Linked DNA regions of Gemmata obscuriglobus. Each later gene encodes a partner of the first gene's protein in a complex. Links are inferred from orthologs where the notes say so. Each region holds a gene or a part of one and is shown on either strand. Other genes may lie near its edges. The genes, in order: secY and secA.

Evidence for each region.
Region 2: the proteins of secY (region 1) and secA are in contact, whole or in part, in a crystal structure (PDB 3DIN), measured with the Thermotoga maritima proteins. The link is inferred for Gemmata obscuriglobus from one-to-one orthologs. Residues at the interface, in WP_004081795.1 of Thermotoga maritima: Glu108, Gly109, Glu110, Glu111, Ala236, Glu237, Arg238, Arg239, Ile240, Thr241, Ile242, Gln243, Tyr244, Ala245, Arg246, Arg247, Val248, Thr249, Gly250, Arg251, Arg252, Val253, Tyr254, Gly256, Ala257, Ser258, Thr259, Tyr260, Leu261, Pro262; in WP_004082002.1 of Thermotoga maritima: Glu261, Ala262, Arg263, Lys300, Ala301, Arg302, Thr303, Ile304, Ile305, Leu323, Tyr324, Asp325, Pro326, Val329, Ser330, Tyr333, Ile336, Lys340, Phe345, Val349, Glu363, Phe364, Tyr374, Ser375, Gly376, Gly377, Glu393, Ile395, Thr482, Ser483.

Annotation. Positions count from the first base shown.
Region 1 is NZ_CP042911.1:8,867,830-8,874,028, reverse strand. What follows is about bases 1-2,810. They hold secY (preprotein translocase subunit SecY), read left to right. Parts: upstream 1-608; coding sequence 609-2,012; downstream 2,013-2,810. Other genes in these bases: rplO (50S ribosomal protein L15), read left to right, coding at 1-350. Also shown: GobsT_RS36805 (adenylate kinase family protein), read left to right, coding at 3,046-3,750; map (type I methionyl aminopeptidase), read left to right, coding at 3,957-4,802; rpmJ (50S ribosomal protein L36), read left to right, coding at 4,939-5,052; rpsM (30S ribosomal protein S13), read left to right, coding at 5,150-5,533; rpsK (30S ribosomal protein S11), read left to right, coding at 5,649-6,029. UniProt on the Escherichia coli protein: The central subunit of the protein translocation channel SecYEG. Consists of two halves formed by TMs 1-5 and 6-10.
Region 2 is NZ_CP042911.1:8,688,139-8,698,320, forward strand. What follows is about bases 2,938-7,375. They hold secA (preprotein translocase subunit SecA), read right to left. Parts: upstream 7,050-7,375; coding sequence 3,138-7,049; downstream 2,938-3,137. Other genes in these bases: GobsT_RS36085 (hypothetical protein), read right to left, coding at 7,255-7,375. Outside these bases: GobsT_RS36055 (carbonic anhydrase), read left to right, coding at 1-611; GobsT_RS36060 (IS5/IS1182 family transposase), read right to left, coding at 706-930; more of GobsT_RS36085, read right to left, coding at 7,376-8,403; GobsT_RS36090 (hypothetical protein), read right to left, coding at 8,554-9,045; GobsT_RS36095 (serine hydrolase domain-containing protein), read right to left, coding at 9,327-10,182. UniProt on the Escherichia coli protein: Required for protein export, interacts with the SecYEG preprotein conducting channel.

The DNA.
Region 1 (6,199 bases):
AGCGCGGCTTCAGCCACGCGACCTGGGACAAGACCGCGGCGGTCGTCAACGTCGGTGACCTCGAAGCGTTTGACGCGAACAGCACCGTTGACGTGGCCGCGCTGAAGGGGCGGCGGCTCGTGGTCGGCACCTTCGACCACCTCCGCATCCTCGGCGAAGGGGCGGACAAGCTGACCAAGAAGCTGACCGTCCGGGCCGACCACTTCTCCGCCGCCGCCAAGGCCGCGATCGAGAAGGCGGGCGGTACCTGCGACCTGATCCCGGCGCCGAAGAAGCCGGTCCGCAACAAGATGGGGTCGAAGAAGAAGGCGCTGGAAGCGGCCAAGGCCGCGAAGAAGCCGAAGGCGTGAGGAACGACTTGGCGGGCGGGGGCGTGAGCCCCTTGTTAAACTCCAGCGCGTCGAGCCGCACGGACGTTTAACAGGGGGCTCACGCCCCCGCCCGCCTGAGTGAAAGGATTACCCATGAATTGGCGCTCCATCAGCCTCGTCGCCGGTGTCGGCACGCTCATCGGCGGGGTGGCCACGTTTTCGTACGGCGGGCCGACCCTGTCCTGGCTCGGGTGGACGCTGATCCTGTTCGGCGCCGCGGCCAGCGTCCTGGGCTTGGTGCCCGAACAGCTCCTCACGGTCTTCAAGATCCCGGAACTCCGGAAGAAGATCTTCATCACCCTCATCTTCTTGGCGGTCTACCGCATCGGGTACTACGTCCCGCTGCCCATGATCGACCAGGCGAAGATGGCCGAGAAGATGTCGCAGGCGCAGCGTGGCGCGCTGGGACAGGTGCTCGGGTTCGTGTCGCTGTTCTCCGGCGGTAACCTCTCGAACGCTTGCATCTTCTCGCTCGGCATCATGCCGTACATCTCGGCGTCGATCATCATCCAGCTCCTGTCGAGCGGGGTGGTGCCGTCGCTGGAGAAGCTCCGCAAGGAGGGCGAGAGCGGTCGCAAGAAGCTGAACGAACTGACCCGCTATCTCACGGTGCCCATTTGCATCGTGCAGGCGGTCATGGTCGTGCAGGCCGTCATGAAGCCCGAGGCCAGTGACGGTAGCGGGATGGGGCTCGCGCCCGACGGGTACAACGCCGGCTTTGACCTGTGGTGGTTCGGCTTCACGGCCGTTGTCACGCTGACCGTAGGTACCGTGTTCCTGATGTGGCTCGGCGAGCAGATCGACGAGTACGGCATCGGCAACGGCATCTCGCTCATCATCATGGCCGGGATCGTGTCCCGCATCCCGGACGCGGTCAACATGCTCCTGATCGACTCCTCCACGGGCAAGATCAAGGACTCGGTGTTCACACTCGGCGGGGCCGGGACCGACATCACGTTCGAGAAACTGATCGTTCTCGCGTTCCTGTTCGTCGTGGTGGTCGTCGGCGTGATCGCGATGACGAAGGCCCAGCGCCGCATCCCGACCCAGAGCGCGAAGCACGTCCGCGGCCGACGGGTGTACGGCGGCACGCGCCAGTTCCTGCCGATGAAGGTGAACGCGGCCGGTGTGATGCCCGTGATCTTCGCGAGCACCCTGCTCATCGTCCCGGGCCTGTTGTTCAACGCGATCTACAGCTTCTCCGACAGCTCGATCGGCTGGGCGGGCACGCTGTCGAGCGTGTTCAACAACCACAGCGGCTGGATGTACAACTTCGGCTACGTGGTGATGATCTACGTGTTCACGTACTTCTGGGTGGCGATCACCTTCAACCCGAAGGAGATCGCCGACAACCTGAAGGACCACGGCAGCTTCATCCCCGGTTACCGGCCGGGCAAGAAGACCGCGGACTACCTCGAACGGGTGCTGATGCGGGTGACGTTCGTGGGGGCGGCGTTCCTCGCGATCATCGCGATCATCCCCAACGTGATCTCGAACGAGATGGGCGTTCCGCTGGTGGTCGCGAGTTACTTCGGCGGTACGGGCCTGCTTATCGTGATCAGCGTGGCGCTCGACCTGGTGCAGAAGATCAACAGTCACCTCGTCATGCGGAACTACCCCGGGCTGACCGACGAATCGTGATTTCGCCGCAACGCCGGTAAAGTCGGAACTGCGACGGCAAAAGGCGAGAGCTTTTTGCCGTCGTGCCATTTCAAGATCGGTTCTGTGCTTCACCGTGCCACGGATTCGGATTCCAGTAGTTTCAAGTTCGTCAATCGTGTGCGCCACCCGCCTGCTGATGCGGGCGGGTGGCATCTCAGATCTCACAGCCGATTACCAAAGCCGCGCGAACTTGAAGCGGCTGGATTTAACTTGACCCGCTGACCCAAACCGTTCAATCGGTAATTCCGGCTCCGGTCGAAGCGTCTGCGTCAGCGGACGGCACTGAAATGGCCCGACGTGAAACACGGAACTGCTCGCGTGCCATTTGTGAGGGTAGCGGCAACTCGGAGTGTGAGTAGAGCCGTCGCTCATGAGACACTGGCTCATCTGGCTTGTTGTTTGGTGAGGCGTTCCCCTCTCTTTCGGGGGAGTCAACTGCTGGCCTCATTTGGGGCTGTGGCATCCTGGCCGCAGAGACAACTCGATCGCTGCTGGAACGTGAGCCGCGTATTGAGGCTGTGGGTCCCCAGCCGACTGAGACGCATGGGGTGGCGGCTGGACATTTGCTGGCGTCAGACTGGTCCGGAGCTGGGCGGTCGCTACCCACGCACCACCGGCATGAAACCGAATACGAGTTGCAGACGTCCGCTGGTATTGTGAACGCTCGCGGCAGTAGATTGGGGCGTAAAGTATTGTTTTGTCATCGTTTGGGGTTGTTGATGCTGGCGCGGCTCGTTTCGCTTCACGAACAGGAACTCTTTGCTGGTAGTTCCATTTGGTACGAAAGCGGAGAAAATCGAACTGCTGGAACTACCACAAGGTGTAAACACGGGAGTTGTGCAAGTAGTCGGCACGGGGGGGGATTTTCGCGATCCTCTTGCTGATGCCTGTGACGCAGACAACAATACAGTGGTTATGAAGGATTGGTGTCCGCCAAGCCCACCCGGTGAACTCGGTTCGCAGGTGTCGTCAGGCCCGCTCGGCGGCGGCGGACATTTGAAGGTGACGGTTCATGCGATTGGTGCTCGTCGGACCCCCGGGCAGCGGCAAGGGCACGCAGGCCGACCGGCTCGTCAAGCGGTTCGGACTGACCGTCATTGGCACCGGCGCAATGTTCCGCGACGCGATCAGACGGAACACCGAGACGGGCCGGATCGTCGGGCCGCTGATCAGACAGGGACTGTTGGCGCCGGACACGGTCGTGAACGAGGTGGTCGCCGAACTGTTCCGTGGTAAGAGCCGGCCCGAGCGGTTCGTGATGGACGGCTACCCGCGGACCTATTCCCAGGCGGTCGCCTTCGACGCGTTGCTGAGACAGGAGTTCCTGCGGGTCGATGCCGTTGTGAACCTGCGCATCGACGACGACGAGGTCGTTCGGCGGATCAGCGGGCGGCGGTGCTGCTCGAACGGGGCGTGCGGCGTGTGCTTTCACGTGACCGCGCAACCGCCAAAAGTCCCGGGCGTTTGTACCGTGTGCGGGGCGGAACTGGTTCTTCGCGACGACGACAAAGAAGAAACGGTCCGGCGGCGGCTCGGCGAGTTCCACAAAAACACGGACCTGTTGCTAGAACATTACCGGCGGCAAGGGCTGGTGGACGACATCGACGCGACGCAGGGTCCGGAGAAGATTTTCGCCGACGTGCTGGCGGCGCTGCTGGTACGCCGGCCGGACGAAACCGGGAACGCGGTTCTAACCGCAGAAGGGAGGGCGCCGTGATACGCGATGGCATATGTCGGAGCGGTTCACGCGCCTCCCGTAACTCAGCGGCAGAGTGCCGATCTTATAAATCGGCTGTCGCGGGTTCGACTCCCGCCGGGAGGACTCGGCCGTGACGCGGCCGCGGAACTCGGCTCCCGCAAGGAAATCGTTGTCGCCGTTGTTTTGAACCCGTGTTCCGAATTCCGCCACCCCCGCGCTACCCGATGATCCGACCCAACGCGAACCGGCCGCCGGAACTGAAATCCGCCCGCGAGATCGCGCTCATGCGCGAGGCCGGGAAACTCGTCGCCCGCGCGCTCCGCATTTGTCGCGAGATGGCGAAGCCCGGCGTCAAGACGATCGAAATGGATCAGGCGGTTGAGGCGTTTTACGCCAAACACAACGCGATCCCGCTGTTCAAGGGCTACCCCGGGAAAACGCCGTTCCCCGCGGTCACGTGCCTGAGCGTGAACGAGCAGGTGGTTCACGGCGTCCCCGGTCAGCGGGTGCTGAAAGAGGGCGACCTGCTGAAGGTCGATACCGCGTGCAAGCTGAACGGCTGGTGCGCGGACCGCGCGATCACCATTCCGATCGGGCCGGTGTCGGCCGAGAAGGCCCGGCTCCTGAAGGTCGGTGAGGAGACGCTCCAGATCGCGATCGACCTTCTGCCGAAGCGGAAGTGGTGGAGCCAGGTCGCGAGCGAGATGCAGCGGCACGTCGAGCAGGCCGGGTTCAGTGTCGTGACATCGTACGTGGGTCACGGCATCGGGCGGATCATGCACGAGAACCCGCAGGTGCCCAACTACGTTGACCGCGAGACCCGCAAATCCGACTTCAAACTCGAGCCGGGGCTGACACTGGCCGTTGAGCCGATGGTGAACATGCGGCGGGCGGAAGTGGACACGCTCGGCGACCAGTGGACCGTGGTGACACGGGACCGGTTGGCGAGCGTTCACGTGGAGCACACGCTCGCGCTCACGGCGAGCGGGGTGGTCGTCATCACCGCCGATGAAGGCGCGTTCGACGACGAACCGCAAACGGTTCCGGCCGCTCCGGCGCCGGCTCAATAATTTGGCGGTGCGGCCTTGTCGGTTTTTCAAGCCCGGGTAGATTGAAGGTTTACCCGGCGTGTGCGGGCTTTCGGAATTTGAAACGGCCGCGGCGCCAGTCGTTGTGGCAACAGGTCGTCTGGCGAATGGGTGCCCCATGAAGGTGCGTGCGAGCGTGCGGCGGATCTGCGACAAGTGCAAGATGATCAAGCGCAAGGGCGTCGTTCGCGTGATCTGCGAAGACCCCCGGCACAAGCAACGGCAAGGTTGACCACCAGAAGACAGACGCCAGAAGACAGAGGTCGGAACCGACTCTGGTCTTTGCTCGCTGTCCTCTGTCCTTTGTTCTCTGACCTCTGGTAGCTGATATGCCCCGTATTCAAGGCGTTGACATCCCGCCGGACAAGCCGACCCACATCTCACTGCGGTACATCCGCGGGCTCGGGCCGACCACGGCGCTGGAAGTGTGCGAGAAGCTCAACCTCGACCCGCAGCGGCGGGCCAAAGAGCTGAACGACAAGGAGATCGCCGAGATCGCGGTGCTCCTCGACAAGGAGTACCTCGTCGAAGGGCCGCTCCGCCGCGTGGAAGGCTCCAACATCGCGCGGCTGAAGGAAATCAAGTGCTACCGCGGCGAGCGGCACCGGAAGAACCTGCCGGTGCGCGGCCAGCGGTCGAAGACGAACGCCCGTACCCGCAAGGGCATTCGCAAGACGGTCGCCGGCAAGAAGGGCGTCAAGGACATGCGGTAACGTTAGTGTTTGGTGTTTCGTGTTGAGTTGAACACGGTTCGCGAACTGTGGCGAAACACCATGACCGAACGGGTCGGCACTAAACACTGAACACCAACCACCGAACACCACGAACATGGCGAAGAGCAAGAAGAAGAAGACACGGCGTAACGTAAGCCGCGGCGTCGCCCACGTGCAGAGCACGTTCAACAACACGATCGTCACCATCACCGACACGAACGGCGACACGCTGTGCCACTCGTCGGGCGGGGCGGTCGGGTTCAAGGGCAGCCGCAAGAGCACGCCGTTCGCGGCGCAGCGGGCGGCCGAAGAGTGCGCCTCCAAGGCGTCCAAGTTCGGCGTCAAGGAGGTCGAGGTGCGGGTGAAGGGGCCGGGCGCCGGCCGCGAATCCGCGATCACCGCCCTTCAGGCGTCGGGCCTCAACGTCAAGGCCATCGAAGACGTGACCCCGCTCCCGCACAACGGCTGCCGTCCGCCCAAGAAGCGCCGCGTCTAACCGTTCAAAACCGACAAGATGTGATCAGCCACCTGCGGTCAGTGGGGTGTTGCTCCGGCAACCCCCGCTGACCACACTGTTGTTAGCACGACGCCTGTTCCGACTCTGGGGTTCGCCGGGCGTGCGACTGACAGCCGAGGACGGTCACCGAAACCGGTCCCGCTTTGCGG
Region 2 (10,182 bases), 180 kb from region 1 along the record:
TGTTCGTGGTCCGGGTGGCCGGGAACGTGCTCGGGGACGAGTGCCTCGGGAGCCTCGAATACGCGCTGCACAACTTCCGCGACTCGCTCCGGCTGCTGCTGGTGCTGGGGCACACCGGGTGCGGGGCGGTGACGGCGGCCGTGGACGCGTACCTGAACCCGACCGGGCGCAACAGCACCGCCTTCACCCGGTCCCTCCGCGCGGTCGTCAATCACGTTCTGGTGGCGGTCCGCAGCGGGGCGCTGTCGCTGGAAGAGTGCTGGGGCGCCGGGGTGCAGTCCGAGCCGGGGTACCGCGACGCGCTGATCGAGATCAGCGTGTACCTGAACGCCGCCATGACCGCGTACCAGTTGCGCGAGGAGGTGCGCACGTCCGAGGAGTCGGGCACCCGGACGATGTTCGCCGTGTTCGACCTGGCCACCTGCCAGGTGATCGGCCCGGACCTCGACCCGGCCACCGACGACACGGGCAAGCTCTCCCCTGCGCCAGCCGATCCGGACGAACTGATCGCACTGGGTCATCAGGTCGCGGCTTCTCCGATGGTGTCGCGGCACCTGTCGGACGCGTTACGAGCCACACGTTACTCGGCCCCAGGGCCGGCTAACGTGTGATGACCGATGCTGGCCGGCCTGCCAGTCAGCATCGGTCCGTCTTCGCGTTTGCGGTTTTCGCCGCCGCATTCAGAGTCTGTCCCATATGTGGTAATTAAGCCACCAGATGGTAGCGGAACTCGGGATCCGCGTATTTGGGTTGAAGTCGGTTCAGCATGAGCTGGATCATGGCCAGTTGAACGAACGCCTCCGAGGACCGCACCGTCTTCTCGCGGTCCTTGGTGAGGCGGCGGCACCGGCCGAGCCACGCGAACGTGCGCTCCACGGTCCACCGGATCGGCAGCTTCACCCACCCCGTTGAGCCCTCCGGGCGGCGCACGATCTCCAGTTCCCAGGGCGCATGGTCTGGACCCACGCGTACAGGGCGTGGTTGTGGTACTTGGTGTCGGCGAACTGGAGTTCCCCACGAAAAGTGGACAGTTTCTAGCGGTGGGTTTGGTTATACGTTCGCTCGTACTCACCTGGGGCAACGTCGCCCAGCGCGGAGTGCCTTCGGACCCGGTTGTAGAACGTCTCGATGTACTCGACGATGCTCGCCTTGGCCTCCGCGCGGGTGACGTAGTCCTGGTCGTGAACCAGCTCCTTTTTCAAGCTGGCGAAGAAGCTCTCCATCGCCGCGTGATCCCAGCAATTGCCCCGGCGGCTCATGCGGCACGTGATCCCCTCCTCCTTCAGTCGCCGCTGGTCGTGCGCGCGGGCGTACTGGGACCCGCGATCCGAGTGCGCCACCAGGCCCGCACCCGAAGACCCCTGGAGACGAGCGGCCAATGCCATCTCCAGGGCATCCACCACCAATCGACGGGTCATCGTCTCCGACATCGACCCGCCCACGATTCGGCGGCGGCACAGGTCTTCCACGACCGCCAGGTACAGCCACCCCTCACGGGTCGGGATGTGCGTGAGGCCCGCACACCAGCGCGTGTTCGGCTCGCCCGGGTCGGACGCCCGAGCCAACACGTGCGGTGCCACCGGCAACCCGTGGTTGGAGTCCGTCGTCTGCCTGAACGTCCGCTTCGTCCTCGCGGCGATCCCGGCCTCCCGCATGACCTGGGCCACGAAGTTCACGCTGCACGCGTGCCCTCGGCTGACCCGTTCGGCGTGGAGGCGTGGGCTCCCGTAGCGAGCTTTCACTTCGGCGTGGATCGCCTTCACCTCTTCGGTCCGTTCCTCGCGCCGCTGTTCCGCCGCACTGACATCGCGTGACCGCCACGCGTACAATCCGGACCGCGACACCTCCAGCACGCGGCACATCAACGCGATGGGCCACTCGGCCTCGCGTTCCTCGATCCAGGCGAAGGTCCGCTCGTCTGGGCGGCGAAGAACGCCGTCGCTTTTTTGAGGATGTCGCGCTCCGCGTCGAGCCGCTTGACGTCGGCCCGGAGCGTGCGGATCTCCTCCTCCTGGGGCGTGAGGTGACCGGAGCCGGGGAACGCATCGACGCCCTTGGTGGCGAGGGCCTTCTGCCCGTCGTGGAGCCGGTTCTCGGTGATGCCCACCCGCCGAGCCACCTCGGCCACCGACAGCTTCTGCTCGGTGATCATCTTCACCGCCGCGAGCTTGAACTCCGGCGTGTACGTCTTCCGCTTGCCAGCCATCGGTGTGTCTCCTCGTGATCAGAGTTTACACCGCTTTCCCGCTGCCTACCATTCGTGGGGAACTTCATGTGGACGTTCCCCCGGGTCCTCGGTGTGGACCCGACCAACAACGCGGCCGAGCGCGAGGTGCGTCACGCGGTGTGCTGGCGGAAAGCGAGCTTCGGGACCGAGAGCGAGCAGGGGAGCTAGTTCGTGGAACGGATCCTCACGGTCATCGCCTCGTGCCGCCGACAGGAGCGTAATGTCCTGGCGTTCCTCACCGATGCCGTCACCGCCTATCGCACCGGAGCCAAAGCACCGACGCTCATCCCGGGCCAGGCCCAACAGTCACCGATCGTGAGCCCACTCCTCGCCAACTGTTGATATGCACCTGCATCACCGGTGAACGCTTACGATGTCGAAATTAACTTTCCCGTTCTGACTGGCGATAGCAACACAGTGCGGATAGGTGTGTTGATTACCGTCATCGCCCTTGTAACTGCCCCAAGAAAAAGAAGGGGCTGCGGCCTGAGCATCTTGAGAAGCAACGCAAACACTCAATCCAATAGCAAGAGCCAACAAATCCTACCAATCCAGTGCGGAGCATGGCGAGGAACTCCAGTTGATAGTGACTGGAGTGAGATTAACACGGGAGGTGTCAAGCACAAAAATGCAATCCGCCACCGGCATTCTAGGCCGTGTGGACAGTCGATTCGCAAGTCGATGCCTGGTAATCGGTTGCGATGGCCGAGCCCCTGGCGACAGTTGTGATATTACACCAAGATAATTCAAGACTTACGTCGAAAGCTAATCGTGACTGTCCACACGGCCTAGTGCTCCGTCCACGCTAAATTTTCGGGTCACTGATGCGGCACTCACAGATAGTTCGGGCAAAGTGGGACGCTTCGACCCGAAAATTTAGCGTGGACGGAGCACTCGTATCGTCTGCTCATCAGCGTTTACCAGCTTCCATCTTCATGTGACAGTTCTTGTACTTCTTGCCGCTCCCGCACGGGCACGGGTCGTTGCGGCCCACCTTCTTGCCCTCGTTGCGGATCGGGTCGGTCTTCTTCGCCTCCCCCCCGCCCGACGTGTTGGTCTGCTGCTGTGATGCATCGAGCTGGGCCTGACGTGCCTGGGTCGCGCTGATGGCCGCGGCGTGCGTCGCGCGGGCGCCGGCCCACAGCGCCGCTTGCGCCTCCTCGTCGCCCATCTCCTCCATCCGGAAGACGGCTTCGGTGATGCGGTCGCGGATGCCCGCCCACATCTTGTCGAACTCCTGCATCCCCTCTCGCTTGTACACGATCTTCGGGTCTTCTTGCGCGTAGCCCGCCAGCCCCACCCCGCTGCGGAGGTTGTCCATCACCAGCAGGTGCGTCTTCCACGCGCTGTCGATCTGCTCCAGCACGAGCTGCCGCTCGACCGAGTGCATCTCCGGCCGGTACTTTTCGTCGTAGGCGTTGAGGACCATGTGCCGCGCCTCGACCGCGCTCCGCCCGGTGAGCTTCGCGGCGTCGAGCGTCAGCCCCAGCTCGCGCTGCGCCCAATCGGTCAGCTCCTTGGCGTCTTCCGGGTCGGCGACTTTGGCGCCGCTGAAGGTTGTGGTCACCTGGGCGTCGATCTCGTCGATGTCCGCAGCCGGCATCGCCTTGGGTGCCAGAGCGGTGAGCCGCTCGCGCAGCTTCGACCGCGGCTCCGTGCGGATCACCTCTTCGGTCCAGCCCTCTTCCTCCAGCGCCTGGAACGCGACCGCGAAGAACCCGTTCGAGTCCGCGAGCACCTGCGGCCCGTGCTTCCGCGCCGCCAGCACCGTCCCGAGCCGCTGGGCGCTCCAGCGGTACAGCCCGTCGCGGTCGTACCGCTGCTGCCCGGCCGCCGGCTTGTCGGACATGAAGTTCTGCATCGCCACGCGCACCGGGAACTCCACGTCCTTCTCGCGGTACGCGGCCCGCACCTTCTGGTACAGGTACCCGTTCAGCTCGCTCCCGTCGCCCCGGGCGACGATCTCCTCGGCGGTGATCTTCACGCCGAACCGCTGGCGGAGCCACTCGGCGAGTGCCTCGGCGCCGTAGGTGCGCGTGAGGTACCGCGCGCCTTCGTCCAGGTTCACCGCGTTCACCGCGGCCTCGGCTTGGGCGCCCAGGTGTTCCGCGAGCTTGTCGGGCGCGATCTTGCGCAGCTCCTTTTCGGTCAGCTTGAGGTCGTACCGGGCGTTAACCGCCCGGGTCAGTTCCGACCACTTCCAGTCCTTCGGGTCCTCGTCCGCCCCGAGGTTCTCTTCGAGCCGCTCCTGCATGAACGTCTCGACGTTGGCCAGCGCCTGTTCGATCGCTAGGCGCGCCGCGTCCTCGTAGGAGGAGGTGCGGAAATCGCCCGCGGCGAACTCCATGCCTAGCCGGTTGCTGGCGAACTCGGCGAAGCTGGCGGCGCCGTAGCTGTCGTTCAGGAACCGCGCGCTCGCGTCGGCGATCTGCGTGCGGATCATGTCCAGGATCATGGCCCGCGGGTTCATGCCGTCCAGGATCTCCTGGCGCGCGCCGTACACGCGCTTGCGCTGGAGGTCCATCACCTCGTCGTACTCGAGCAGGTTCTTGCGCTGGTCGAAGTGGTACTCTTCGACCTTCTTCTGGGCCTTCTCGATGCGCCGGCTCACCATGCCGGACTCGATCGCCTCGCCCTCCTGCATCCCCAGCCGGGTGAGCACGTTCCCGACCCACTCGCCCGCGAACAGGCGCATCAGTTCGTCCTGGAGCGACAGGTAGAACCGGCTCGACCCCGGGTCGCCCTGGCGGCCGGCGCGGCCGCGGAGCTGGTTGTCGATGCGGCGGGAGTCGTGCCGCTCGGTTCCGAGGATGTGCAGCCCGCCCATCTCGGCGACCTTACGGCCCTCTTCCTTCATCCTCTCCTTCGCTTCGATCTCGCCGATCGTCGCGGCCCACACGTCGTTCGGCACCTCCAGGCGCGTGGGGTATAGGGGCCGTCCGTCGGCGTCCTTGGCTTGCTTGAGGCGTGCCCACGCGAGCGTTTCGGCGTTGCCGCCGAGGATGATGTCGGTCCCGCGGCCGGCCATGTTCGTGGAGATGGTGACCGCTCCGATGCGCCCCGCCTGGGCCACGATCTCGGCCTCGCGGCCCACGTGTTCCGGCTTCGCGTTAAGCAGCTCGTGCTTGACCCCCCGGCGCTTCAGCAGTTGCGAGAGCTTCTCGCTCTTGTCCACGTCCTTGGTGCCGATCAGGATCGGGCGCCCGCTCTTGCTGATCTCCACGACCTCGTTAACGACCGCGTCCCACTTCTCCTTGTCGGTCCGGTACACCAGGTCCTTGTGCTCGATGCGGAGCATCGGCTTGTTGGTGGGGATCGCCACCACGTCAAGCTTGTAGATCTTCCAGAACTCGTTCTCTTCGGTCTTCGCGGTGCCGGTCATGCCCGCGAGCTTCTTGTACAGCTTGAAGAAGTTCTGCAGCGTGACCGTGGCCATCGTCTGCGTTTCTTGCTTGATCTGCACCCCGTCTTTGGTGTGCTTCGCCTCGACGGCCTGGTGCAGCCCGTCGGACCACTGGCGGCCGTACATCGCGCGGCCGGTGTGCTCGTCGATGATGACGATCGACAGCTCGTTGTTCTCCCGCGCGTCGCGGTCGATCATGTAGTGGCGGTCGATCTGGTACAGGTGGTGCGCCTTCAGCGCGTTGTCCATCAGGTGCGGCCATTCCATGTTGCCGGCGGTGTAGAAGCTCTCGACCCCCGCCAGCTCTTCGGCCTTGCGCACGCCCGCATCCGTCAGATGGCAGGTGCGCTCCTTCTCCTTGATCTCGAAGTACACGCCCTTCGGGGGCGGGTTCTGCGGGTCCACCTTGGCGGGGTCGAGCGGGGCGAGCAGCGTCAGCCCGTCCCCTTCGGTGCCGCCGGCCTTCATGGTGCCGGCCGCGACGATGTCGCGCCGCGCCTTGCGCTCCAGTTCCGTCAGCGCGCGGGCCACCTTGTCGGCCTCGGCGAACCGCTTGGCGTCGGAGAAGGCCGGGCCGCTGATGATGAGCGGGGTGCGGGCCTCGTCGACGAGGATGTTGTCCACCTCGTCGATGATGGCGTAGTGGTGCGCCCGCTGCACCTGCCGGTAGTACGGGTGGTAGTTCTCGTCGTCGTGCCGCGCGATCTTCATGTTGTCGCGCAGGTAGTCGAACCCGAACTCGGAGGCGGTGCCGTAGGTGAGGTCGCACTCGTAGGCGCGGCGCCGGGCCTCCGGGTCCATGTCGCTCTGGATGTACGCCGCGTTCACACCCAGCGCGTAGTAGATGGGCAGCATCCACTCGCAGTCGCGACGCGCCAGATAGTCGTTCACGGTGACCACGTGGACGCCCTGCCCCTCAAGTGAGTTGAGGTACGCGGCGAGCGTCGCGACGAGGGTCTTGCCTTCACCGGTCTTCATCTCGGCGATGCTGCCCAGCCCGGTGCCGTACCCGTGCAGCACCGCGCCGCCGACCACCTGCACGTCGTAGTGGCGCATGCCCTTCGTGCGCCGGCCGGCCTCTCGGACCGCGGCGAACGCCTCGGGCAACAACTGGTCGAGGGTGGCCCCCCCCTTGAGCCGCTCGCGGAACTCGGCGGTGAGCCCCTTGAGTTGCTCGTCGGTGAGCGCCTGCATCTTCGGTTCGAGTTCGTTCACCTTCGCGAGCGCCGAGCCGGGCACCACGGTGTGGACCGCGGCGCCGCGCGGGCGCACGTACCCGATGCCCCGAATGCGGCGCTCGTCGGCGGACCCGCCCGCCAGCCGGGAGATGACGCCCACGCACGCTTCGACGAAGGCGTTGAACTTGTCGCCCAGCTTCTCGAAGAACGTCGGTTCCATCCCGGTCTGTGCCGTCGCCATTGCGTTAATCCTCGTGCGCGAAAGTCGCTGCGCCCGCCCGGAGTCATGCCGGGGCGCACCGACCGCGCCAGATTCCCAATCTAAGGAGCATAGAAAAACCGGTCAATACAGACCGGTCGCGCGGGCCCGTACCGTCCGCACAGGCGGCGCCATGCTAACGGGACGCCGAAAAGGGCCGAACTCGCTGTTCGGCGCCGCAGCGCCATCACCGCCCCGGCAGTACCGTGGCGAGCCACGGCCGCAAGTGCCGGTCCGCGAGCCGGCGGCTGAACTTCTCGGCACCGCCCGGAAGCATATGGTGCCCGTCCCAGAAGTCGCCGGTCTCCCATCCGTCGGACAGGTCGAACACGGGGACGCCGAGCTCACTGGTGAACACTCGAACGAACGCGGCAAGGGCCGCGCGGGACTCGGGCGTGTACAGTTCACGGAACAGCGGCGCTTCGGCGGTGAGGTACAGAGCGACCGGCACCCCGTCGGCCCGGCACGCCGCGACCACCTCCCGGTACGCCCGCTCCGCCATCGGGTGCAACGGCATCTCGCGGCACATCTGTCGGTACGCACCGACCGCCTTATCAGTCGCCCGCTGCCGGTCTGCGTCGGGAATCTCTTTCGCCGGGAACGCGTGGAACCCGGTTCCGCTCGGGAACCGAGCGCTCAGCGGCACCCAGTAGGGGTCCGGGAACAGGTCCGGTACGGCTTGGTGCTGAATACTTTGGAGGTGCGCGGCCGGTCCGAACGCCCGGGACTGAATCCAGCGCCGGACCGGCTCCGGGTCGTGCGTGTTCGGGGCCAGGGTCGCCAGCTCGGCAGCGGTCAGCCCCGCCCCGTTCTCTGCATAGACAGTGTGGGCGGCGTCCGGAACGCAGAGCAGCGCCGGGAAGATCTCGACGATGACGGCGTCCGGCTTAACCCCGTCGGCGCGGAGCCGGCGGTACCCGAGCGGGTGATGGACCGGAAGCGCGCCGGCCAGCCCGAAGTTGAACACCAGCGGGTCCCGCGGTCCCTCCGGAAGCCCCGTCGCGGCCGGGTTCAGTGCCATCTGTGTGCGCGAACTGCCCACGGCCAGCACCAGCGGCCGGTCGGGGTGTTCGGCCCGGAGCCGCTGAACGGATGCAAGCCTGTGCCCGTACTCGGGGAACCGGACGAGCGGCAGTCGCGCGTCGAGCGCGACCGCGAACGCCGCATTGGCGGCCACCAGAATCGCGGCGAACGACGCCAGCGTGAGCCGGGCCTTTGCACCCCGGGTGCGGTTCCGGCTCGGGCGCAGCCGCGGCGGCTCGGTTACTGCGATCGGGCGCAGGGTCGGGATCGCGGGCGTCAGTTGCGGGGGAACCAGGGACGAGCGCCCGAACATGGCTGTGCCGGTCCTTTCGCGTGGTCGCGGCGGACGGGCCGTGGCGGCGAACCGACCGACCCGGAGGTGTGATCCATACCGCGGCACGAAAGAACGGGTCAAGGCGGATCGCCCGAGCGGGCGAACGCGACAGCGGAAACAACATGCCGATCAGAAGAGCGGATCAGGGTAGTAGATGCCGACGAGCGGGTGCCCGGGCTTGGTCGCATCGAACTCCAGCGTCACGAGCGTCGAAGACGGGCTCGGGCGCCGGGGAAGGGAACGCTGGATCGGGCGCACGGTGGCGAGCGGCGTGAGGTCAGTTTCGTACTGGGTACGATACACCACCCGCCCATCGGCAACGGTAGCCGGGGAAATGTTACCCGAGGTGGGCGCACCGACCAACCCCTCCACTTCGGTCCGCGACATACCGGTCTTCAGCCTCGGTAGCGCCTGGGCTGTTCCTTCCGGCGTGATCACTGGAAAAACCGCCTCCTCGCTGATAGCGGTCGGAGCGAGCCGCGGGTGGAGCGTAATCTCAGGCGCGGCTTCCGGTTCGGCAGGGCTCAACGCGTCCCAGCAGATCCAGGCCGCGAACGTGATGCCGAGCGCAGTGAGTACCAGAAGTGGGTGACGGCGCAAGAACCGAGAAGGGCGGCGCATGGGAACCTCGGAGAGCGGGTACGCGGGCGACGCACCCAAACCAGAGACGATCGGTACCGAGCTGGCTAACACTCACCTGTTCGCCCGGACCGATTCGGCATTATCCTGCGGACCGCGATTTTACGCTCCGCTTGCCCTATACTTGCCCCGACGAGCGGTTTTGATTGAAAAAATTCGGCGCGATTGTGGGAGAAAAATCGCGCCGGCTCTTGCCCCGCTCGCCAGTTCAAAGTTCGGAAAACGTAACGACAATTCGCGGTGCTGTCCAGCCGTCATTGGACTCACATAAATTTCTCAAACAAATCGCCGTCCGGCCATTTCTGCACCTTGCCGGCCGCGCGGTGAACCGGGGCGTCGATCAACCCGGACGGGGCGTCGCCCTCCGGGGTCGAGTCGGTGTTGAACAGCACCGCCCAGCTTAAGCCGTCCCACCGCCGAACCAGGAGCGTGTTGGTGCCGGGGATCCACCCGTCGTGCCACGCGTTCAGCTTGCCGTCGCCGACGGGGCGCACGTTCCACCCGCAACCGTAGTACACCTCGCGCGGCTTCTTGTCGGGTCCGAACCCGGCGGCCCCGTCCGGCCGCGCCCACATGTCTCGGATGCTGGCGCCCGAAAGGAGCGGAGACGTTCGCGCCCCGTCGAACGCGGACGCGAACCGGACCAGATCGACGGCCGAAGCGACCCACCCCCCATGCGCCTCGAACGCCTCGACGTTCATCGCCCCGTCCGGCAGTGGCACCTGGCGTCCGGCGCGCGGCGGGTACAGACAGGCGCCTTTGCGCCCCTTCGCGTCGTGGTACGACACTTCGGCCTTTGAACGGTTCTCGGGCAGCCCCCGGGCCAGTGCCGGTGTGGTCGCCCCCAGCGGCCCGAACACGTGCTTTTTCACCCACGACTCGTACCGCTGCCCGGTCACGGCCTCAAGGACCCGGCTGAGAACCAAGTAACCCAAGTTCGAATACGCGAACCGCGCTCCGGGGCCGAAATCCAGCGGCTGTCCCATCATGTAACGAACGATGTCGTCGGGCGTTGGCGGGCCGTCGAGCTTCAGCGCGCGCCGGACGCGCCCCGGGACCGCGATGGGGTCGAACCCGCCCTCACGGTCCCGGTCCCAACCGCCGGTGTGCCGGAGGCAC